3 regions of the Kocuria sp. KD4 genome follow, and region 1 is predicted to be linked to each of the others. Evidence: riboswitches for the same ligand, from Rfam matches in the RefSeq annotation. Region 1 holds a riboswitch; each other region holds the start of a gene.
What was found. Region 1 has a riboswitch for S-adenosylmethionine ahead of HBK84_RS09625 (hypothetical protein). Riboswitches for the same ligand answer to the same signal wherever they lie in the genome.

Region 1 (7,655 bases):
GTGGTTCTTGGCGGCCGCGCGCACCATGGACGGACCACCGATGTCGATCTGCTCCACCACGGCGTCCTGCTCCGCACCCGAGCGCACGGTGTCCTGGAACGGGTAGAGGTTCACGATCACCAGGTCGAACGGCTCGATCTCGAGCTCGGTGAGCTGATCCATGTGTTCCTGCTTGCGCCGGTCCGCGAGGATTCCCGAGTGCACGCGCGGGTGCAGGGTCTTGACCCGCCCGTCCAGGCACTCCTGGAACCCGGTGACCTCGGAGACCTCGGTCACGGGGACCCCCGCGCCGCGGATGGTCCCGGCGGTGGAACCGGTCGAGACGATGCTCACGCCGGCGTCGTGCAGCCCTCGCGCGAGCTCCTCCAGACCGGTCTTGTCGTACACGGAGATCAGTGCGCGCTTGAGCGGCACACGGTTCAGGTCGGCAGTGTTCACGAGCTCTCCAGTGGGGACGAGGGTACGGACGGTAGGCGGGCCGGAGCCCGGTTCAGTCTACGACCGGGGCAGATCGGGGTCGGTGCTCGTGACGTCCCAGCTCAGTTTCGCCAGCGCGTTGACGAGCAGGGTGCGCTCGGCGGATTTGATCCGCTCGTGCAGCACGGCCTCGGTATCGTCCTCGGCCACGGGGACCGCGACCTGGGCCAGGATGGGTCCGGCGTCCACGTCCGCGACAACCTCGTGCACCGTGGCGCCCGTGACCTTCACGCCGTAGGCCAGGGCGTCCCGCACGGCATGGGCACCGGGGAAGGACGGCAACAAGGACGGGTGCGTGTTGATGATCCGGCCCGGGAACACGGACACGAACTCCGCGTCCACGATCCGCATGAACCCGGCGAACACCACGCGGTCGGGGTGGTAGGACGCCACGCGTCGTTGCAGCGCACGGTTCCACTGCTCCCGGTCCGGGTACTCGGACAGCGGCACCACGAAGGTGTCGATGCCCGCGGCGCGCGCCCGGTCCAGACCGGCGCACTCCAGGTCCGCACCCACGGCGGCGATATCCACCTCCACGTCCCCCTGGTGCAGGGCGTCGATCATCGCCTGCAAATTCGTACCGGAGCCCGAGACCAGAACCACTAAACGCATGGGCCCACTCTATCCAGCGAGGCTGCCTCGATGGCGCCGCGGCGGTGCCGCACCCGCGGCGCTGCTCGGTCCGTCGGCTCGCCTACAGTGGTGGGTATGCACGATTCCCGCCACCGGAGCACGCCGCCCCACGCCACGCACTCGATGGGTTCGACCTCCGGCGGCTCCCCTTCCGGGGGTTCCCACTCAGGGGGACCGCACTCCGGCGGCCCGCAGCACCGTGGCCCGCACGCCGGCGACCCGCGCGGTGAGAAGCCCTCACCTCGCGGCCCCCAGTCCGGGGACCCCTCCGACGGCGACGGCGCTCGGCTCCGGTTCGCCGCGGTGGCCGCGGCCCTCGCGGTGCTCGCCTCCGCACTCGTGGTGGGTGACGTGTGGTCCACCGTGGCGGGGCTCGTACTCGCCATCGCCGGGATCGTGCTGGGCATCATCGCGCTCGCGCGCTCCCGCGGTTCGTCCTCACGGGTCCTGATCACGGTGCTCGCGGTGTTGGCCATCGTGTGGGGTGTGATCAATGCGCTGGGCGGTGGCACCCGATTGCTCGTGTGGCCGGCCACCCAGGTCTACCAGGAATGCACCGAGCGGGCCCTCACGCTGTCCTCGACCAGCCGGTGCGAGCAACAGCTCAACGACAACGTGTGGAAGCACTTCTCCGGTGCGCCCCTCGAGACGGGTGCGCCGCAGGACGATCCGACGGCCACCGCCACGCCTGAGGCCTCCCTTGTCACGCCCACGCCGAGCGCCTCGAACCCTGCCCCTTCAGGGAGTGCTACACCGGGAGCGACCTCGCCGACCTCCGCCGGTCCCGGGTCCTGAGACGCCCGTTCCCAGCGAGTCCATTGCTATCGGGAGCGGTTCGTCATCGGCCCAGTCCCACGTCCTGGGACGCCCGAGCCCGTCGGCGCCAGGAGCGGATCATCGTCGTCTCAGTCCCGCTCGTCGTCGAGGGCGGCCAGCCGCGCGGCCTTGCGCTTCTCGGACCTGCGCTGCGCACGACGACGCTTGGCCTCCTCACGGCGGGACAGTCCCGGTTCGTCTGCCGATCGTCCCACGGCCGTGGACCCGCCGCGGGGCTGGGACTCCCGCTCGGGCTCGGCGGCAGCGCGCGACGCGCGGCCCCGGAACAGACCCCGGACACCCCGAGCCGTGACCTCGCCGTCCGGGACGGCCGCCCCGGATCCAGGACGGCCACCGGGTGCCGTGCGAGCATCCTGCCCGGCGCCGGGGCCGGAAGCCGAGCGGGAACTGTGCACAGCGCCAGCGGCGGGCAGGGCGTCGTGGTGGGCCACAGCGGCGTCGTCCTCCGGGGCCGAGGAATCCGGCACGGGGAGCTCGTCCGCCTCGGCGCGGGAGCGGGAACGGTAGCCCTCGCGTTCGAGCCAGGGCCCGGCCAGGCACCCCACGGTGGCGCCCACCGCGAGTTCGGCACCGAGCCACAGGAACACATGCCACGCGTGCGGGCCGATGTCCGTGAGCCTGCCGATGCCCAGCGAACCGCTGGAGAGCCACGCGAGCGCGGTCACGAGGCCCGCCCCCACCGCGGCCATGAACACCGCCGTGAGCACGGTGGAGAGCACGAACGTGATCCAGCGCAGGGGCAGGCGGATGGCCATCCAGTCGTCCAGGTGGTTCTCACCCTCGCGGCAGAACCACCACCCCGCGAGCAGACCCGCGAGCACGGGCAACCCCAGGACCGCAGGGGCGTACAGCCACGGGTCACCGGTGGGCAGCGCGGCGAGCGCCGGGAACTGCGGCAGCGGTCCCAGCGTGCTCTGGAACGGCGACACCAGGGTCCCGGTGCCCAGCGAGAAGCCGGCACCGGTGGCCCACGTAAGCGCCCACACGACCATGTTGGGCAGGTACCCGAACTGCAGTGCCGTCAGGGCGGTGTCCCCCGCAGCGCCGGTACCGAGGTCCTGGTAGACCGTGATCACGCGGTCCCAGTTCCACGCGAGCGCCACCACGAACAACAGGGCACCGGCCGCCACAGCGGTGACCGCGGCGAGGAAACCGGCGCGGATCACGGCCCACACGTAGGAACCGGCCCAGCGTGAGTGCTGGCTCGTGCGCTGCAACCAGGACGCGACGTCGGCCCCGAGCACCGCGGCGAGCGAGCGCGAAGCGCTCCACCCGCCCACGAGGGTGCCCAACCCGGCCGGGACCAGGGGCAACAGGGCGGCCGCCACGAGGTCCACCGAGACTTGTTCAGTGCGGCTGAGCCAGCCCACGAGGGCCCCGAAGAGCGCGTACGCGAGCATCCCGGCGAAGAACGGGATCAGGAACTGACCGCGCCAGCACGCCCGGGCGATCCGGCGGCCCGCGATCACCGCGAGGCCGAACGGGATCAGCGTGAGCCCTAGAGGCACGAGCGTGACCGTCCCGCCACCGTCCAGCGACAGGCCCTGGATGGCTTGGATCGTGAGGGGCACGCAGTGCGCGAGCAACCAGACCTGACCGGCGAGCTGCAGGCTCCCGCCCGCGCCCAGGGTCGCGAAGCCCCCCGCAGCCCATACCGCACCCAAGAGCACGGTGCCCAGCAACAGGCCCACCACGGCCACCGCGAGCAGCTCGATCACGCCCTGCAGCGCGAGCGGCATGGGCAGTCCCGGGGAGTCGTCCGGTTCGGGGCGGGGCACGTCGGCGGCGCGCACGGGGGACGAACCGTGCGACGTGAAGCGGTCGCGTACGCCCGAGACCACGCCGGGCAGTGAGGGAAGTTTCATCACCGGACATCTTTTCACGTTCACCCGCGCACCACGGGCAGCGAAGTTAGCCCGGACTTCACCTGCGGGCCACCCCCGGGTGACTCCCCCGTGAGGCGCCGGGCCCACAGTGGGAACCGTGAGAATCGCATTGGTGGCCGAACAGTTCCTCCCCCACGTCAACGGTGTCACTCATTCGGTGATCCGCGTCCTGGAACACCTGCGGGATCACGGGCACGAGGCCATGGTGATCGCCCCCTCCTACGAGAAGACCCTGTTCCTGGGCTCTGTGGACCACGTGGACGGCGTGCGGATCGAACGCATCCCGTCCCTGCCGCTCGCGGGCTATCCCGAGGTCCGCGTGGCGAGCTGCACCGTGAGTCGCATGCAGCGCATCCTGGCCCGTTTCGCCCCGGACGTGGTGCACGTGGCGTCCCCGTTCGTGCTCGGGTGGCAAGCCATCCAGGCCGCCAAGGGTCTGGGTCTGCCGTGCGTGGCCGTGTACCAGACGGACGTGCCCGGTTACGCCGCACGCTACGGTGCATCCGTGCTGGAGACCGCCATGTGGTCCCACGTGCGTGCGATGCACAACAGCTCGACCCTCACGCTCGCTCCCTCCACGGCGTCGATCAGCCAGCTCCACGAGCACGGCGTCCAGCGGGTGCACATGTGGCGCCGCGGCGTGGACACGAGCCGGTTCCGTCCCGCGCTGCGCGATCACGCGTGGCGCGAGCGCGTGGGCGGCGGCAAGCGACTCGTGGGATACGTGGGGCGGTTGGCCCCCGAGAAGCAGGTCGCGGACCTCGCCGCGATCGACGCCCTGCCGGACACCCGGCTCGTGATCATCGGTTCCGGCCCCGGGAAGGAGTCGCTGCGCTCGGTATTGCCCAACGCGCACTTCGAGGGCTTCCTCACGGGCACCGAACTCGCCACGGCCATGGCGTCGCTGGACGTGTTCGTGCACCCCGGTGAGCACGAGACGTTCTGCCAGACCATCCAGGAAGCCATGGCCTCCGGGGTCCCAGTGGTGGCCGTGGGCCGCGGCGGCCCCCTGGACCTCGTGGACTCCTCGCGCAACGGGTGGCTCTACGCCCCGGGTGACCTGGCCGGGTTGCGCGAGCGCGTCCGGGACCTCGCGGGCGACGACGCCAAACGCCTCGCCTTCGCGCGCACCGCCCACCAGTGCGTGCAGGAGCGCACGTGGGGTGCCGTGTGCGAGCAGTTGCTGGGCCACTACGAGCGCGCTCGCACGGTCACCTCCCGGATGCGCGGTACGCGCGGGGCCGGCCTGCGCACCCCGTGAGAAACGCCGCCGGGTGCCAGATGTTACTCAACAGAAGCTTGATTAAGTTTTGATGACATTCTCGGTCCGCGCCTGGCTGGTCCCCCGAATCCACGGATAGGCTCGAAGCAGCTTCACGAGATGCGCCCGCGCAACGACAAGGACGTCACCGCGCGCCCAGAGCTCCAACTCGGCGTACGCCAACCCTCGGTTCAGGGGTGGATTGGATGACGAAGCGGCCGGGGCCACACGTGTGGTTCCGGCAAGCGACCGGAAAAATCAGAGGCCCGACATCATGAACACGACAACCCAGAAATCCCACCCCGACACCCGCGAACAGTGGGTGGACGTCACCGTTCAGGCGGACCCCGCCCGGCACGTGGTGTCCATCACGGGATCGGACGGTCACGAGCACGAGTACTTCGCGGACGACGCCCGTGAGGTCGCACTCGCCGCACAGCACACACGGGGGCGCGGCCAGTGGTGCGCCAAGTACAGCAGACTCCTGGTCCCCGGAGCGTCCCGGGTGACCGGCGGGGTGTCCTTCTACAAGCTGGAGCCCTTGCCCGCGTAGTCCTCACGAGCACGGTCCCCGCGACCGCGAACTCCACGATCGGGTGTGGCCCGGGTCCGGACGGACCCGGGCCACACCCATGTTCTCAGCCTGCTCGGTTCTTGGCGGCCGTGCTCACCGGGCGGTCGCGTCCCGGTCCTGGGCGATCAGCTCGGCGGCGCGTTCACCGATCATGAAGACCGTGATCTTCGGGTTCACCGTCACGAGCTCGGACATCACCGAGGCGTCTGCCACGCGCAATCCGCTCACGCCCTTGACGATCGCATCCAGCAGGAACGCCGTGCGCCCGGTGATGAGCACGTACAGCATGAGCCCGATCGCCAGGATGATGCTCTGCTCGGAAAGCCGCCGGATGCCCTTGTCCACGCCCAAGACGCACGAAGCCACCGCCATGAAGACCCCCAGGGCGGTCAGTGCCGACGGCACCGCCAGGTTTTCGGGGACGCCGAACAGGTAGCGCAGTCCGAAGTTCAACTGGACCACCCCGATCCCCAGGGACGCGGCCACCCCAAGGATGGTCCCCAGCAGCGCCGCGGTGTCCACGGCGTCGCCGGCGGCACCGTGGATCCGGCACCCGATCAGGGGTAGAGAGCGGAGCGGATGCTCAGCGGCATGCCGAAGCCGTAGGCGAAGTAGCCGAAGGCCATGCCCATCAGGGCGTACATGGCCCACCCCGTGAACAGGTTGAACTGGGGTTTCGCGTGGTCCGGGCCCATCTTGATCGTGCCGTGCCTGCTGTCCGCGACCAGGATCACGAGAGCGGCCGTGAGGATGTAGAACCACCCCAGCCGGGAGGCGACCCACGCGACCACGCCGCCGATCACGGCGTCAGCGTGCTCGGGTGCCTCCGTGGCCCAGGCGGACGGCGAGACATGCAGGGTTGCCGCGGCAACGAAGACCCGCCAGTTGACGGGCAACCGGGGTGGCGCAGAGCGAGGGGCCCGGACGGGGCGGGCGGATCCGCGACGGGCGACGAGCCCGGGCGTGGGTGACGGATGGACGAGGAATCGTGTGTGGTCACGTCGGGGATGCGGGTCGGACGTCGGACGACCCGGGGTTGAGGCGCCTTACTACCAGCCGTTAGTCATGGCACGCCACCTCACTTTAGGAAAGGGCCGCGCAGCGGCCGAATGCAGCCGCGCGGCCCCACGAGTACACCCCCCCCCCCGCTCGCCCGGGGCGGCACTGTCAGCCCAGCAGCTTGGCCACGAGGGCGCTCGCGAACTCCTCGGAGACATCCCCGTAGTTCAGGGAGAAGTCCTCGTCCACGAGCGTGGGCAGCAGCCCCGAGCACAGCACCGTGGCGCGCGCGTACAGCCCCGGCAGGGCGGCACCGATGGGCACGGAGAGCAACCGCAGCTCGGGATCGTAGCTGACCAACGCCGTGCCGGTATCCCGCGCCGCGAGGTGCTTGCCGAGCCCCGAGGACACGGGACGGGCGTGACCCGAGACCACGTCCTCCGCGGTGCGGTACGCGTAGCGCGTCTTGTGGTGGTGGTTGATCCGGTACAGCCCCGCCTGGTTGCGGTCGTCCGTGGCCTCCCACGTGGCGTCCGCGGGCACGAAGCGTTCCGCGACCCCGTTGTACTGCATCTCCTTCAGTGGCAGCCCGGCGACGACCGAGGACAATGGGGGCAGGGTGTCGAGCATGACGGGCCCGGCGTCGTAGACCACGTCGCACAGCCCCTCGGGCAGCAGCTTGCTCAGCGCGTCGAGGTCCACATCCTGGAGCATGGTGGTCGCGTGGTCCTCCGGGGACAGCACCACGACCTCACCACCCTGGGCCCCGACCGCCTGCGTCACGGCGTCCTCTTGGTCGGTCTTCCACCCGCCCGTGAGCAGGATGGAGCCGTCCACGAGCTGGGTCAGGGCCGGGGAGCACACCTGCCAGCGGCGCACCGTCCAGTTCTCGTCCCGGATCACCTCGAGGAAACCGAGGGCCTGCAGGTGACCCACGAACCATTCCTCGAAGCGCTCGGAGTCCTCGAGCTGGCGCGCCACGATGGAC
Region 2 (7,655 bases), 980 kb from region 1:
TCCCGATAAGTGACTCACGTGTGCCGTGCGGGCGCGTCCGCGCCGGCCGGGACCGCCACAGATGGATCAGCAGCGCGGCACCCCAGACCAGGAACAGTGGATCCCACAACCATGCGTGACCGATCATGGCTAGTCGCTCGTATCCGGTGGCGGGGCGGATGAGCCCGATGAGCACGGCATTGCTGATCACCGTGTTGGTCCCGCCGTAGACCACCAGGACCACGGCACCCACCCAACTTATGGCCCGCCAGAACCGTCGCCAGGGCACCCTGTCGTAGGCTTCCGCCACTGGGATGACGGCCGCCATGAGCTTGAAAAGCGAAACCATGCCCAGCCCCAGCCCGGCGGCCAGGGGTGCCTCGTAGGACAGCCGTACCGTCCACTGCCCCACGGTGTCCAGCAACCAGTGCCCGCCCAAAGCCCAGTAGAGGCTGAATCCGGCATGCACGACTCCGGCCGCACACGCCAACCAGACCCAGCCGCGACCGCCGTGGGATCGGGGCAACAAGCTCATGTGGTCAAGCTAAGCACGCCCTGCCAAGACCTCCGCGATCGCGTTTAGCGCTTCCTCGTTCTGCAGCGAGGAACGGTCGCCCAGCTGCTCGCCCTCGTAGAGCTGGGTCAGCAGGCGGCGCGTGATCTTCCCCGAACGGGTCTTGGGCAGATCCGGAACCACGATGACCTCGCGCGGTTTGGCGATGGGGCCGATCTCCCGGGCCACGTGTGCGCGCAGCTCCTCGCGGACCTCGTCCGCGGACAGCGATTGCGCATCCGCCGTGAGCACCACGCACGCCAAAATGGCGTGGCCCGTTACCGCGTCGCGGATCGGGGTGGCCCCGGCCTCCACTACGTGGGGGTGGGTCACCAGGGCGGATTCGATCTCGATCGTCGACAACCGGTGCCCGCTCACGTTGATCACGTCGTCCACCCGCCCCAGGATGTAGAGGTCGCCCTCGTCATCGGTGCGTGCGCCGTCGCCGGCCCGGAACCAACCGCGCTCGCCGTAGGCCGCCCAGTAGGAGGACAGGTAGCGCTGCGGATCGCCCCATACCGTGCGGGCCATGGACGGGCCGATCTTGTCGATCACGGCATAGCCCTGCAGGTTGGGGCCCACTTCCTCACCGGCCTCGTCCAGCACCCGCACAGATACGCCGGGGACCGCACGCGTAGCGCAACCCGGCTTGAGGGAGGTGTGTGCTGCGGCCTCGTCGAACGTGCCGGGAGGGGCGAACTGCGGATCGTGCGGGCGCGGGGATGCGACGCAGGAGCCCGTCTCGGACTGCCACCACGTGTCCACGAAGGGCACCTCGTCGCGGCCGACCTGGGCGCGCAACCAGCGCCACGCCTCCGGGTTGATGGACTCGCCCACGGAGCCGAGCAACCGGATCGAGGAGAGGTTGTAGACCGGGGGCAGCCCCTTGGGGAACGCGCCCATGAGCGAGCGGATCAGGGTGGGTGCCGTGTAGTAGTTGGTCACGCCGTAGCGCTCGATGATCTCGAAGTGGCGGCCGTAATCCGGGGTGTTGGGCGTGCCCTCGTAGATCACCTGGGATACGCCGTTGACCAGCGGGCCGTAGATCTCGTAGGTGTGCGCAGTGACCCACGCGAGGTCCGCGGTGCACCAGTGCACGGTGGAGTCCACCTTGGCGGGGTCGTTCACGGCGGACAGCTCCTCCGGGCGCAGCACCCCGGACGCGTCGGGCACGTCCGGGAGCAGGTCGAACAGCAGGGCGTGGGTGTATGCCGTCTGCACCATGTATCCGCCCATCGTGTGGACCAGGCCCTTGGGGCTCCCCGTGGTGCCGGACGTGTAGATGATGAACAGGGGCGTCTCCGCGTCGAACGCCTCGGGCTCGTGGACGTCCGAGACGCCCGCGGTGAGCTCGTGCCACCACACGTCACGCCCGGGGGTCCACGGCACGAGTTCCTCGTCCTTGGAATGCAGGCCCCGGGTGCCGCGCGGCAGATCGGTGCGCCCGGGCCGGGACGTGCGGCGCACCACGATCACGTGCTCGATGCTGTTCTCACCGCTGCAGGCCTCGTCGGCATTGGTCTTCACGGGGACGACGGCGCCGCGCCGGTTCTGCCCGTCCGTGGTCACCAGGACCTTGGCTCCGGTGTCCTCGACCCGGAACTTGAGGGCTTCTGCGGAGAACCCGCCGAACACGAGCGAGTGGATCGCCCCGATGCGCGCGCACGCGAGCGTGATGATCACGGTCTCCGGGATGACCGGGAGGTAGATGACCACGCGGTCGCCCTTCTCCACGCCCAGTTGGAGCAGGGCGTTGGCGGCCCTGGATACCTCACGCTGCAGGTCCGCGTAGGTATAGACCAGGCGGTCCCCGGGTTCACCCTCGAAGTACAGGGCCACGTGCTGACCACGCCCGGCTGCCACATGGCGGTCCACGCAGTTGTACGAGACGTTGAGTTTCCCGCCTTCGAACCACGCGATCTCGGGCACGGTGTAAGTGGGGTTGCCGTCGTGGTCCTCACCCGTGCGCTGCGGCTTCTCGAACCGGTGAGCCGTGTGCCATGGCTGCGCCCAGTCCAGCCGCCCGGCCTGCTCGACCCAGAACTGCACCCGGGCGTCGTCGGAGATCAACGCCGGGTTCGGTGTGGGGTGAGCGGGGTCTGAGTATGAGTGCGTGCCGGTCACGAGTCCTCCTGTGATGTCGATCCGAACGGTCGGTGTCTGCAACGGCCGGGCCCCCGGTGGAACGACCGGGCCGCGGTGGAACGGCGGGCGCCGGCGGGAACCGGGCGGGTTGTCACCTGGTTCCGGCCACGCTCCAGCGCCGCTGCGTCCACCGCTCGAAGATGCCGAGCAGGGCGTCCGTGAGCTTGCCCAGCACGGCCAGCAACACGATCGCGAGCAGCAACCGGTCCGTGCGGCCGTTGTTCTGCGAATCGGTGAGCAGGAATCCCAGGCCCATGGAGGAACCCAGCAGTTCCGCGGCCACCAGGAACAACCACGCCTGGGCCAGGGCCAGGCGCAGCCCGGAGATCACGGAGGGCAGCACCGCGGGCAACTGCACGGTGGTGAAGAGCTTGACCCCGCGCAGCCCGAAGGACCGTGCGGCTTCGATCAGGTGCCGGTCCACGTGGCGCAGCGCGGCGGACACCGTGGTGTACACCGGGAAGAAGGCGCCGATTGCCACCAGGGTCACCTTGGAGTTCTCCCCGATCCCGATCCACAGCAACAGCAGCGGCACCCACGCGAGGGACGGCACGGCGCGCAGCGCGCCGATCGTGGGCGAGCCGATGGCCCGCGCCCACGGGGAGAGCCCCAGCAACGCGCCGAGCAACAGCCCGAGCCCACTGCCGATCAGGAAGCCCACGATCACGCGCTGCGTGGAGATCCCCACGTGCAACCACAGGTCACCGCTGCGCAGCAGCTCCCATCCCGCGGCGAGCACCGCAGACGGGCGCGGCAACTGCACGGGGGAGAAGGTCCCGTTCGTGGAGAGGGCGTGCCACACGAGCACCAGCAGCACGGGCAGGACGATCCCGATCAGCCCCAGGGCCCAAGGATTGCGCAGCGCGCTGGGACGCGTGCGGGAATCCGCCGCGGCAGGGGTGTCTGATGGGGGTGCGACGTCGCCGGGTGCCACCGCGCCCGCCTCGTGGCGTCCGTTGTCGTCGGACAGTGTGGCCACCGCAGTGACGCCAGCTGCTTCGGAGGACGCGCCGTCCGAGGACCGCGGTGCGGCGGAGGAGGTGTCGTGAGTGCTCATGAGGACTGCTTCCCTTCGATCACCTGGGCCACGGCGGCCGCATCGGCGTGTTGTGCGTAGTGCTGCTCCACGATGTTCGCGAGCGCCTCGTCCACGTCCTGCTGCGAGGAGACGTCCCCGGATTCCACCAGGATGGGCCCGACCCTCTCGAGCACCGCGAGCTGTTCGGGGCCCGGAACGGGGTCGATGTCCAGGTGGGTGCGCTGCCAGACCCGCCGGGCGGTGTCGCGATCGATGCTCGCGCCTTCCGCGAGGGTCGCGATCCCCTCCTCCGGGTGCTGCAGCGCCCACTGCCGCGCGTAGGCGTACGTGTTCACCACGTCCTGCGCACCCGTGGGATTCAAATGCAGGAACACCTCCCGCGCGTTGAGGAACCCGTACGTGTTGAACTCCAACTGCCGGTGGAACAGCACGTCCCCCGCCTTCTCCGCGGCGGCCATCACGGGGTCCAGCCCGGACCATGCGGCCACCTGACCGGTGTCCAGCGCGGTGCGCCCGTCCGCGTGCTGCAGGTTCACCACGGTGACGTCCTGTGCGCTCATGCCCGCCGCGCCGAGGGACTGCAGGAGGAAGAAGTACGGATCCGTGCCCTTTGTCGCGGCCACGGACGTGCCCGCGAGGTCCGCCACGGTGCGCACGGGGGAGTCCGGGGTGCGCACGAGCGCGGACCACTCGGGCTGTGAGAACAGGTCGATCGTCCTGATCGGCGAGCGGTTGGCACGTGCGAGCAGTGCGGCGGAACCTGCCGTGGAGCCCACGTCCACGACCCCGGCGCGTAGCGACTCGTTGGCCTTGTTGGAACCGGCCGAGTACACCCACGTCACGGTCTGGCCGTGGGCCCCGGCGACCTTCTCGAGCCAGCCCTTGGCCTTGATGATCAGGGACAGCGGGTTGTAGGTCGCGTAGTCCAGGTAGATCTCGTGCGCGGAACCGCCGGCCACACCGCGGCCCGGACCTTCGCCCTCCATGACGCATCCGCTCAGGGGCAGCGCCAGCGCGGACAGGCCGAGTGCCTGCAGTGCGCGGCGTCGGGACAACTGCGCCATGCGCTCAGCGCTCCACGCCGAGCAGGGCCAACAGGTGGGCGCGCAGCGCGGTGATCTCACTGTCCTCGCGGGAGCGCGGGCGGGCCAGCTCGGGGGAGATGATCTCGGCGATGGTCGCGGGGCCCGTGGCCGTTTCCCGCGCGAGCACCACCACGTGATCGGAGAGCACCAGGGCTTCCTCGACGTCGTGGGTGACCATGAGCACGGTCGTGGGATCGGCGCGGTGCACGTCCAGCAGCAGATCCTGCATCCTGATCCGGGTCAGGGCGTCCAGGGCCCCGAAGGGCTCGTCCAACAGCAGGACCCGCGGGTTCCGTGCCAGGGCCCGGGCGAGGGATGCGCGCTGTGCCATGCCCCCGGAGATCTCCGAGGGACGGTGATTCGCGTGGTGGGACAGGCCGACGAGCTCCAACAGCTGCGCCACCCGCCGCTTCCCCTCCTGGGCGGGAGTCCCGTGGGGCAGACCCAGTGCCACGTTGCGCGCCACGCTGCGCCACGGCAGCAACCGCGGTTCCTGGAAGCCGACGGCGCAGCGCGGGTCGATCTCGCGCACCACCGAGTCATCGATCCGGACTTCGCCCTCGCTCGCCGTGCCGAGCCCAGCCACCGCGCGTAGCAGGGTGGACTTGCCGCACCCCGAGGGGCCCAGGACGGAGACGATCTCGCCCGGACGCACCGTGAAGGTCACGTCCCTCAGGACCTCGTGGACATGCGCTCCGTGGTGTGCGGGGAAGGACTTGCCGACCCGGTCGAAGGTGACCGCCGCGGCGTCGACAGCGGAGTGCGGGCGCGTGAGGACATGACTCAATTCATCAACTCCATCGTTCCTGGCATTAGCACCTTGCCCGCGTGGGGCCGGTTGCTGCGACGTCAACGAGCCAGGTCTCTCAGCCGCTCCGGATGGGAACCCCACCATTGAACGGGCCGGGCGCCCGCGGGTGCAAATCGTGTGACGCGCCGGGGCGCCGTCGTGACGGCCCGTGACCCGGGGCGTTTCCGCGGACCGGTGATCCCCGTTAGGATCGGTGCCACAACGATCACGAGTTCCGACGTTCAGCCCTGGCTTGTCGGACGGCAACCCTCTCCCGTAGCGGGGTGCCCCAGGTGAGGATCGGGCCGCATGGCACACCGCATGCGGCAAGTACGGCGCCACACAAGCGCGCTGGACCCGCAAGGTAGGCCGCCGTAGGTGGTGCACGGGGCGCGGGTCGTGTTCCTGCTGAGGGGCTGACCGAGATGAGCAAACGGATTTCCGTCAACGCGTTCGACATGACCTGCGTGGATCACCAGAGCTTCGGGTTGTGGCGCCACCCGCGGTCCCGGGCCACCGAGTACAACACCATCGAGTACTGGACGGAGCTGGCCAAGCTGCTGGAGCGGGGCAAGTTCGACGCCCTGTTCCTTGCGGACGTGGTGGGCATCTACGACATCTACAAGAACTCCGCGGCTCCGGCCGTGCGTGACGGGGCCCAGGTCCCGGTCAACGACCCGTTCATGCAGGTCTCGGCCATGGCCGCCGTGACCGAGCACCTGGGCTTCGGCGTGACGAGCGCGGTGACCTACGAGCAGCCCTACACCCTGGCCCGCAAGTACGCCACACTGGATCACCTCACCAAGGGCCGCGTGGGATTCAACGTGGTGACCTCCTACCTTCCGTCCGCTGCGGAGAACCAGGGCCTGCCGCGCCAGATTGAGCACGATACGCGTTACGAGATCGCGGAGGAGTTCCTGGACGTGTGCTACAAGCTTTGGGAGGGCTCGTGGGAGGAGGACGCTGTGGTTCAGAACCGTGAGACGGGTGTCTACGCGGATCCCACCAAGGTCCATCCCATCCGGCACAGCGGGGAGCACTTCACGGTTCCCGGAGCGGGGCTCACGGCACCGTCCCCGCAGCGCACACCGCTGATCTTCCAGGCCGGCGCGTCCTCGCGCGGGCAGGCGTTCGCGGGTAAGCACGCGGAAGCCGTGTTCATCGGCGGGTTGCGCCCGGACCTCACGCGTTTCGTGACCGACAAGATCCGCGCCCGGGCCCAGGCCGAGGGTCGCAGCCGTGACGACGTCAAGATCTACGCGATGCTCTCCGTGGTCGTCGCGGACACGGACGAGGAGGCCCAGGAGAAGTACCGCGACTACCTGCAGTACGTGGACCTGGAGGCATCCCAGGCGATCATCGGCGGGTGGTCCGGCGTGGACCTGTCCCAGTTCGACGAGGACGAGGCCCTGAACTACATCAAGACCGACTCCATCCAGTCCTTCCTGACCCCGTTCACGCTGCAGTCCAAGGACAAGCAGTGGACGCGCGAGGAGATCGCCAAGCACTGCGCCCTGGGTGGGATGGGTGCGGTCCTCGTGGGCTCCGCGCAGACCGTCGCGGATCAGCTCGAGACCTGGGTGGACGAGGGCGGCCTGGACGGCATCAACCTGGCGTACCACGTGAGTCCCGGTTCCTTCGAGGACTTCGTGGAGTACGTGGTCCCCGAGTTGCAGAAGCGCGGGCGTTACCGCACCGAGTACGAGGGCAACACCCTGCGAGAGTCCCTCTACGGCGAGGGCCAGCCGCGGGTCAAGGACACCCACCCCGCCGCGAAGTACCGCGGCGCGTTCGTGGGCGAGCCCTCCGTCGCGGACACGCCGTCCCGCGAGTTGGTGGGCTGACACCTCCCTCCGACGACGACGCCGCTCGCGCTCGGTCCCGCAGGTCCGGCAGGGCGGCGTCGTCGTCGGCTTCCCCGCCCGTTGCCAGGGCGGGACCCCCGTGTGAGAGTGGAACGCGTGCAACCCGGCTACGACCACTTGGCGAACGACTACGACAGGGCTTTTCCCGCTCCCTTCCAGACGGCGCTCGAACGGCGCGCGGTGGAGGCCTTCGCGGATC
Region 3 (7,655 bases), 380 kb from region 1:
ACGAGCGGGTCAGGCGCGCTCGATCCATCCCCCGCGCCCCCGGCGAAGGAGGACCACGCGATCCAAGTCAGTCGCGGCCGGATGAGCTTGCCGCCCACCATGTGCTCGCGCACCCGCTCCCACAGCACCCCGAAACCCGGGCTCGTGGGAACTCGATTCGCGGGGGCCGCGAAGAACGCGTCCAGCTCTTCCCCCACGGCGGTGCGGAAACGGCACCAGGCGGCGTCGTCGACGGGGGCGACACTCGGGGAGGCCCCAGGATCGGTAACGGACGGGATCCCGGGAGCCGCTCGGTGGGATTCACGGGACCGGGCGGTGCGTACGCGTTCGGTCATGACCCACCCGCCCCGGGATCGTCCTGGGACGCCTGGTCCGCGCGCCCGCGCAAGTCTTCCAAGTACTCCTCCAGACGGGACTCGGTACCTCTCAGGAACCGGAGGACGGCCTCACGCCCGGGCTCATCCAAGACGTCGAGCTCGTCCTCGACCATCCCGATTACCGGCACGACGTGCTCCCGGGTTCGCTCCCTGGACGAGGTCACCGCGCGCACAGTCATCCGGCGTCGATCCCCCTCCACGGGCTCCCGGACCACGTGACCCGCGCGCACCAGTCGGTCCACCACCGCGGTCGCGGAGGCCGTCGTGATGTGCAGCGCGTGAGCCAGTTCCGTGGGCCCCATGGAATGGACTATGAGCATGGCCATGGCCGCGTAATCGGTTCCCTTGAGCCCCAAGATGCGGCGGATCTCGTACGCGATCTCCGCGTTGAGCACGACCACCCGGCGCAGCGCACGCGACTGCGGGCTCACCGGCCCGTACCACGTTGCACTGCTCTCCATCGCGTCCCTCGCGTTGTGGATAACTAGACAATCTAGTAAACATCATGCTGCACGTGCGGGGGACGTGTCCAACCATGTCACGCGGGTGGAAAACGTTGTCCGCACCTGCCTTGTAGCAGTCATCGGCCGAGAACGCCCTGTCCTCAGCGGGTGATGGACGCGCCCCGTAGTGTCACATCAGACTGCGCAGGGCCCGCAGGACCGCCCCGCCGTAACCACCGTCGAACCTGATCGCATGCACCAGCAGCGGCGGCAACTGGTACCACGGCACCCGGTCGTGCCAGCCGTCCGCGAGGGGGTAGACGTCGTCGTACGCCGCGAAGCATTCCCGCCCGAAACCGCCGAAGAGCTGCATCATGGCCAGGTCGTACTCGCGGTGTCCGTAGAACGAGGACGGATCGATGAGCCAGTTCGTCCCGTTGCGATCCACCACGCGGTTGCCTGCCCACAGGTCACCGTGTAGCAGGCTCGGGGGCTCGGGAGGGCCCGCGAGTTCGTCCGCTCGCGGCGCCAAGCGCGCCAGCAGGTCCGACGCCGCGGGGTCCAGGTGTCCCGCGTCGATCGCCGCGCGCAGCAACGGCTCGATGCGGCGGTGTAACAGGAAGTCGGCCCAGTCGTCCGTGGGCGTGAGATCCACCGGGAACGAGCCGATGCGTTCCGGCAGCTCCGCCGAGAGCCACCCGACGTGCGGGGCTCGCGCGCGGTGGATGGCCGCGAGACCGGCCCCCATGCTGCGTTCCGTGGCACGGTCCTGCCGTCCGGGACCCTCGTCGATCCACTCGAGCACCAGGGCCTCATCGCCCACGTGATGCACCCTGGGCACCCGCACCTCGGCGGGGGCGACGGCGCGCAGCGCCTCGAGTCCCGCCGCCTCCAACGCCAACACACCCGCCGGGGCACCCGGCATGGTCTTGGCGAACAGGGGCCCGTCCGGGGTCTCGAGCCAGTAGGCGCGGGCGGTGTCCCCGCCGCTCAGGGGACGGGCATCGCTCACGCGCAGGTCCGCGACAATCTCACCGGGAAGCTCATCGATGGTGGCCATGCGTCTTGTCTACACCATGCCGCACTGCGCACCACCCCGGACGACTCGGTGGCCACAGTGGAACGCGTGGTGGACGGGGACACCCTGGACGCCACGATCGCGGGGAAGTCCACGCGGGTGCGGCTGCTGAACATCAATACCCCGGAGGTCGCGCGGGACGGTCAGCCCGGCGAGTGCCTCGCGGACGAGGCCACGGCCAAGCTTGAGGACCTACTGCCCAAGGGATCCACGATCCACCTGGAATACGACGTGGAACGCACGGACCGCTACGGCCGCACCCTCGCCCGAGTGACCCGCGACGACGACGGGTTGAACGTCAACCAGGCACTCGTCAAGGCGGGCCTGGCAACGCCCATGACCGTGGGCGCCAACAGCACGTACCGGCGAGAGATGGACAGCGCGTACAACGTGGCCCAGGCCATGCAGGTCGGTTTCTTCGACCCGAAGCAGGACTGCGCGCCGCCGGGGGAATCCGCATCCCCCGACACCACAACTTCGAGCACCGCGAGCCCGAGCGCGACGCCGAGTCCCACCCCGTCCTCCACGTCCACTCCCACGCCGACGCTCGAGGCGCCTCCCGCGGTCGTGGAGGACGAGGTCGCCGTGGGCGATCCGGCACCCCAACCCAATCCCGCTCCGCAACCGAACTACAACTACAACCCCGCCCCCGCGCAGCCCGCGGCACCTCAGCTACCGGCCGCGCCCCGGGTACCTGCTGCCCCGCAGCTGCCGGCGGCACCCCACGTGCCCCCGGCTCCCGAGAGTGATGGCGGCTATCCCGGTTACACCGGCCCCCGGTGCTACGAACCGGGAGGAAAGGTCTGGCACCCGTGCTGAGTCGCTGATGACACGCCAAGGCGCGCCCACCCGGACGGTTGACCGGGTGGGCGTCCCTGCTTTTCGCCACGCTTTCGTCACGCGGGTGCACCGGCGAGCCGCCGGATGCACGGCGGCCCGGACTCAGGGTTCGTGACGACCGGGGTTGGCGGTCGCGCTGCGCAAGGGGGACGGCGTCGTCGTCGGAGCGGGTGCCTGCGAGGACGCGGACCCGCCCGCGGCCGGCGCCGCGGCTATCGAGCGCGAGACCCAGTTCTCGGGTCCCAACTCGGGCATCTTCATGTCCTGCACGTCGTGGGGCAGGATGACCACGGCAGGGCCCAGGTGCCCCCGTGCGGTCCATTCAGCCCGCTTGGGAAGACGAGCGCGGCGGGAGGCCGGCGGTTCCGTCATCGTTCGTGGGCCTCGTCACGAGGCTGTGCTACGCTCGCTCGTAACAAAGGATCATGAGTCCCGGTGCGAAGCTCTGGCTAACCGGGCGGCAACCCTCCAGCTGTAGTGGGGTGCCCCAGATGAGGATCCGGCCGCCGCGCAACCGCGTGGTCGGCAAGTACGGCGCTCGGAGCTCATCCTCCGGCGTCCTAACGCCGGAGGATTTTTTATATGCCCGCACCCCTCGCAGCGTCAGAACCCGCGCCCGTGACTGGCCCGCCCACGGGGACGTCCTGGCTGGTCCGGCGCCCGCGCCGCTCCACGCTTGTCTCGTTCGAAGTGTTCCCGCCGCGGCCCACCGCGGACCCGGACACTGTGTGGCGCAACATCGACGCCATGGCCCAGGCCGGGCCGGATTTCTTCTCGGTCACCCACGGTCACGCCGGCCATCACGGCGTCTCCCGCGAGGCGCTGCGCCACCTGCGCCGCACGACCAAGACCCCGGTCATGGCGCACTTCACGTGCGGTGGCACGGACCGCGCGGGTCTCGAGCGCGCCGTGGACCAGTTGCTGGACGACGGCGTTCGCGACCTCCTCGCGCTGCGCGGCGACCCGCCCCTGGGTACCGGGGAATGGCGGACCCCAGCGGGTGGCCTGGGCCGGGCCTCCCAACTGGTGGAGCTGATCCGGGACGTCGAACGACGTCGCTTCGGCACCGGGTTCCGCCCGGGTCAGCGACCGCTGTCCGTGTCGGTGGCGTGCTACCCGTCCCCCGCGCGAGGCCGCGACTTCGAGGCGGATCTCGCGTCCCTGTGGGACAAGCAGGAGGCCGGCGCGGACTACGCGATCACGCAGGTGCTCTACGAACCCGAGGACTACGCCACGTTCCTGGAACGCGCGCGCTCGGAGGGCATCCACATCCCCGTGGTCGCCGGGCTCATGCCGCTGAGCAACCCTCAAAGGTTGCAGCGCATGACCGAGATCACCGGGGTCCGGGTCCCGGAACGCCTCACCCGGTTCCTGCGCGCCGACACTCCCGAGGAACTGCGCCACCGAGGGGTCGCGGCCACCCTGTCCCTGATCGACGACCTCATGGATCTGGGCTGCGCCGGTTTCCACCTGTACACGTTCAACCGCCCCGAGGCGGCGCTGACCATCCTGGAGCACCTGCGGGTCCGGGATGCCGCACGCGAATACCGAGGCCGCAGCCCCGCGGCCTGACCTCCGCACCAGCCCCGGCCGACCCGTGAACCGATCGTGTTGGCTTCGACCGCCACATCCGGGCAGGCCGAAAACCGTTCGTAGCGGCACCACCCACGCTGACGTTCCCCTTACCCCGCCGCGCCGGAGCACACCCGTTGCCGCGGCTCATCACACCCCCTAACCGCCATACCCCACACCAGCTCCGAGGAGTTCCCATGAGCACCCAGCCCGTCCCGTTCCCCGCCGCCACGATCCTGGGCTACCCCCGCATCGGCCCCGACCGCGAGCTCAAGCGCGCACTCGAGTCCTATTGGAAGGACCCGCAACAGCACCCCGCCACCACCGTGCTGGACACCCTCGCCCGGTTGCGTGAGCGCACCGCCACGCGATTGTCCGAACTCGGCCTCACCACGGATCACGCGGTGCCGTCCGAGGGGTTCGCGGTGGACCACGTCCTGGACACGTCCCTGGCGCTAGGCGCGGTTCCCGCGCGGTTCATCGCGGACGGCTACGAGCCCGCCGCCCCGGACACGCCCCGCGGGATCGAGCTGATCACGGCGTTGTCCCGCGGCACCGATCGGTTGGAGCCGCTCGAGATGACCAAGTGGTTCGACACCAACTACCACTACTACGTACCCGAGATCGGCCCGGACACCCCGTTGCGTGCGAACCCCGAGAGCCTCGTGTCCCGCTACCGGACCACCCTCGGGACCACCGGGATCACCACCCGCCCGGTCCTCGTGGGCCCCGTGAGCCTGCTCTTGCTCTCACGCCCCGAGACCACCGATGCCGTCGCAAGTCACCCCCTGCAGCGCCTCGACGACGTCGTGGCCGAATACGCCGCGATCCTGCGAGCCCTGGCTGAGGCCGGCGTCGAATGGGTGCAACTCGACGAGCCGGCCCTCGCCGCGGACGGGTGGAGCGTGGAACGCACCGAACTCGTGGCCGCCCTCGAGAGCGCCTACACCCAACTCTCGAACGAGCAACAGCGCCCCGCGATCCTCGTGACCGTGGGCTACGGCGATGCCGGCGAGGACGCCCAGCTCGCCCTGGCCCACACGAACATCGACGCCCTGGCCATCGACCTCGACCGCGGGGACGTCCCCGGCAAGAAGGCACTCGAGGCATGGGGCGAACGCCCCGTCGTGGGCGGCGTCGTGGGCGGACGCACCGTGTGGCGCACCGACCTCGCGCGCGCCGTCGAGACCCTGGACCGGCTGCGCGCCGCGGCCCGCGGGCCGGTGGCCGTGGGCACCGCGACGCCGCTGCTGCACGTCCCGCACGACGTCGCCCGCGAGACCGCACTGGATCCGGACGTCACCAGCTGGGTCGCGTTCGCGGACCAGAAGGTGACCGAGGTGGTCGGGCTCGCGCGCGGCGTCGAGCACGGCTGGGATGCCATCCGGGACACCCTGGACGAGGACGCCACGATCCGCGCGGCCCGCGCCGAGCACCCGGCAACTCACAAGGCCGAGATCCGCGAGCGCACCGCCGCGGTGCAGGACGCGGACCGCCAGCGCGCGGACGCCGAACAGCGCCGCGCTGCCCAGCGCGAACGTCTGCGCTTGCCCGTGCTGCCCACCACGACCATCGGATCCTTCCCGCAGACGCCGCAGATCCGCAAGACCCGGGCGGACCACCGCGCGGGGCGGATCACGGAGGCCGAGTACACGGACGCGATCCGCGCGGAGATCGCCCACACGGTGCGCGTCCAGGAGGAACTGGGGCTCGACGTCCTGGTGCACGGCGAACCCGAGCGCAACGACATGGTGCAGTACTTCGCGGAGGGCCTGGACGGTTTCGTGACCACGCAGCACGGCTGGGTGCAGTCCTATGGATCGCGCTGCACGCGCCCGTCGATCCTGTTCGGGGACGTCTCGCGCCCCGCGCCGATCACGGTGGACTGGACCTCGTACGCGGCGTCCCTGACCGAGCGCCCCGTCAAGGGCATGTTGACCGGGCCGGTCACGATCCTCGCGTGGTCCTTCGTGCGCGACGACGCTCCGGCCGCCGAGGTCGCCGACCAGGTCGCACTCGCCCTGCGGGACGAGATCGCGGATCTCGAGCGCGCGGGAACGCCCGTGATCCAGGTGGACGAGCCCGCGCTGCGCGAGCTGCTGCCGCTGCGGGCGGCCGAGCGCCCGGCGTACCTCGAGTGGTCCGTGGGGGCGTTCCGCCTGGCCACGGGCGGGGCGGCCACGGACACCCAGATCCACACCCACCTGTGCTATTCGGAGTTCGAGACCGTCCTGGACGCGATCGACGCCCTGGACGCGGACGTCACCACGCTCGAGGCGTCCCGCTCCGGTTCGGGCATCGTGACCGGGCTCGCGGCATCCGACTTCCCTCGGGACGTGGGTCCCGGCGTGTGGGACATCCACTCGCCCCGGGTCCCCACGTTCGAGGAGCTCGCGGGGCGCATCCGCCACGCGGCGCACGAGATCGGCGCCGAGCGCGTGTGGGTTAACCCCGACTGCGGGTTGAAGACCCGCGGCTGGCCCGAGACCGAGGCCGCACTGGACCGGCTGGTCGCCGCGACGGTCACCGTGCGCGCGGAACTCTCCGCCGACGACGCCGCTCGGACGGCCGGCGCGCCCGCAGGTGCACCGGCGAACGTGGACCCGAACGACGCGACGACCGTGTCCGGGAGCGTCACTGTCGCCGCGTCGTCGACCCCTGCCGCGGATACTCCGGCGCAGCGCTGATTCACCCGTAGGAAACGTCCACCCGGTGGCCGCCGCCGCGCGGCCACCGGGTGGACCGAGGAAGGAAGAAGACCATGACCGCAGCCACCCCCGCTCCGCTGGGCACGCCCATCGTCCGGCCCATCCACCACAGTGCCGCGTACGCGTTCGAGACCCTGGCCGACGCCCGCGAGGTCTTCGCCCAGCGCGCGAGCGGTTTCACCTACGCCCGCACGGGTAATCCGAACGTCGCGGCGCTCGAGGCCGAGGTCGCGCGGCTGGAGGGAGGGGAATGCGCGGTCGCGACGTCGTCGGGACAAGCCGCGGTGAGCCTCGCTTTGCTCACGCTGACCGGGCCCGCGAAGGACGCGCACGTCGTCGTCTCCTCGCGGATCTACGGCGGGACGGTGGACCTGCTCACGGACACCCTCGCGGACACGGGCCTGGAGGTCACGTTCGCGGATCCCCGCGAACCGCAGCAGTGGGAGGATGCCCTGCGCCCCGGCACGCGCGTGTTCTTCCTCGAATCCGTGGCCAATCCGCTCACGGAACTGCCTGAACTCGAGGCGATCGCGGAGATCGCGCACCGCAACGGTGTGGTCGTGATCGTGGACAACACCGTGGCCACGCCGCACCTCTACACTCCCGGGCGCCACGGTGCGGACCTCGTGGTGCACTC

Region 2: it holds a riboswitch for S-adenosylmethionine, as region 1 does, so the genes downstream of both, HBK84_RS01425 (ABC transporter ATP-binding protein) here and HBK84_RS09625 (hypothetical protein) in region 1, are expected to answer to the same signal.
Region 3: it holds a riboswitch for S-adenosylmethionine, as region 1 does, so the genes downstream of both, HBK84_RS11280 (methylenetetrahydrofolate reductase) here and HBK84_RS09625 (hypothetical protein) in region 1, are expected to answer to the same signal.

The regions. Positions count from the first base shown of each region.
Region 1 covers NZ_CP050449.1:2,135,636-2,143,290, forward strand. Annotated here, with positions in the region: gene purH (bifunctional phosphoribosylaminoimidazolecarboxamide formyltransferase/IMP cyclohydrolase) at 1-438, opposite strand, end outside; gene purN (phosphoribosylglycinamide formyltransferase) at 496-1,089, opposite strand; gene HBK84_RS09610 (DUF308 domain-containing protein) at 1,186-1,905, shown strand; gene HBK84_RS09615 (DUF6350 family protein) at 2,016-3,812, opposite strand; gene HBK84_RS09620 (glycosyltransferase family 1 protein) at 3,931-5,094, shown strand; SAM riboswitch class IV at 5,206-5,348, shown strand; gene HBK84_RS09625 (hypothetical protein) at 5,369-5,647, shown strand; gene HBK84_RS12875 (BCCT family transporter) at 5,762-6,190, opposite strand; gene HBK84_RS12880 (BCCT family transporter) at 6,226-6,564, opposite strand; gene HBK84_RS09640 (hypothetical protein) at 6,836-7,655, opposite strand, start outside.
Region 2 covers NZ_CP050449.1:313,619-321,273, forward strand. Annotated here, with positions in the region: gene HBK84_RS01405 (DUF3995 domain-containing protein) at 1-514, opposite strand, end outside; gene HBK84_RS01410 (AMP-binding protein) at 524-2,656, opposite strand; gene HBK84_RS01415 (ABC transporter permease) at 2,769-3,734, opposite strand; gene HBK84_RS01420 (aliphatic sulfonate ABC transporter substrate-binding protein) at 3,731-4,780, opposite strand; gene HBK84_RS01425 (ABC transporter ATP-binding protein) at 4,785-5,588, opposite strand; SAM riboswitch class I at 5,596-5,687, opposite strand; SAM riboswitch class IV at 5,816-5,930, shown strand; gene HBK84_RS01430 (LLM class flavin-dependent oxidoreductase) at 6,008-7,435, shown strand; gene HBK84_RS01435 (class I SAM-dependent methyltransferase) at 7,538-7,655, shown strand, end outside.
Region 3 covers NZ_CP050449.1:2,519,234-2,526,888, forward strand. Annotated here, with positions in the region: gene HBK84_RS11255 (polyprenyl synthetase family protein) at 1-335, opposite strand, end outside; gene HBK84_RS11260 (MarR family winged helix-turn-helix transcriptional regulator) at 332-838, opposite strand; gene HBK84_RS11265 (fructosamine kinase family protein) at 1,011-1,880, opposite strand; gene HBK84_RS12710 (thermonuclease family protein) at 1,929-2,717, shown strand; gene HBK84_RS11275 (hypothetical protein) at 2,841-2,993, opposite strand; SAM riboswitch class IV at 3,160-3,276, shown strand; gene HBK84_RS11280 (methylenetetrahydrofolate reductase) at 3,321-4,310, shown strand; gene metE (5-methyltetrahydropteroyltriglutamate--homocysteine S-methyltransferase) at 4,508-6,997, shown strand; gene HBK84_RS11290 (aminotransferase class I/II-fold pyridoxal phosphate-dependent enzyme) at 7,072-7,655, shown strand, end outside.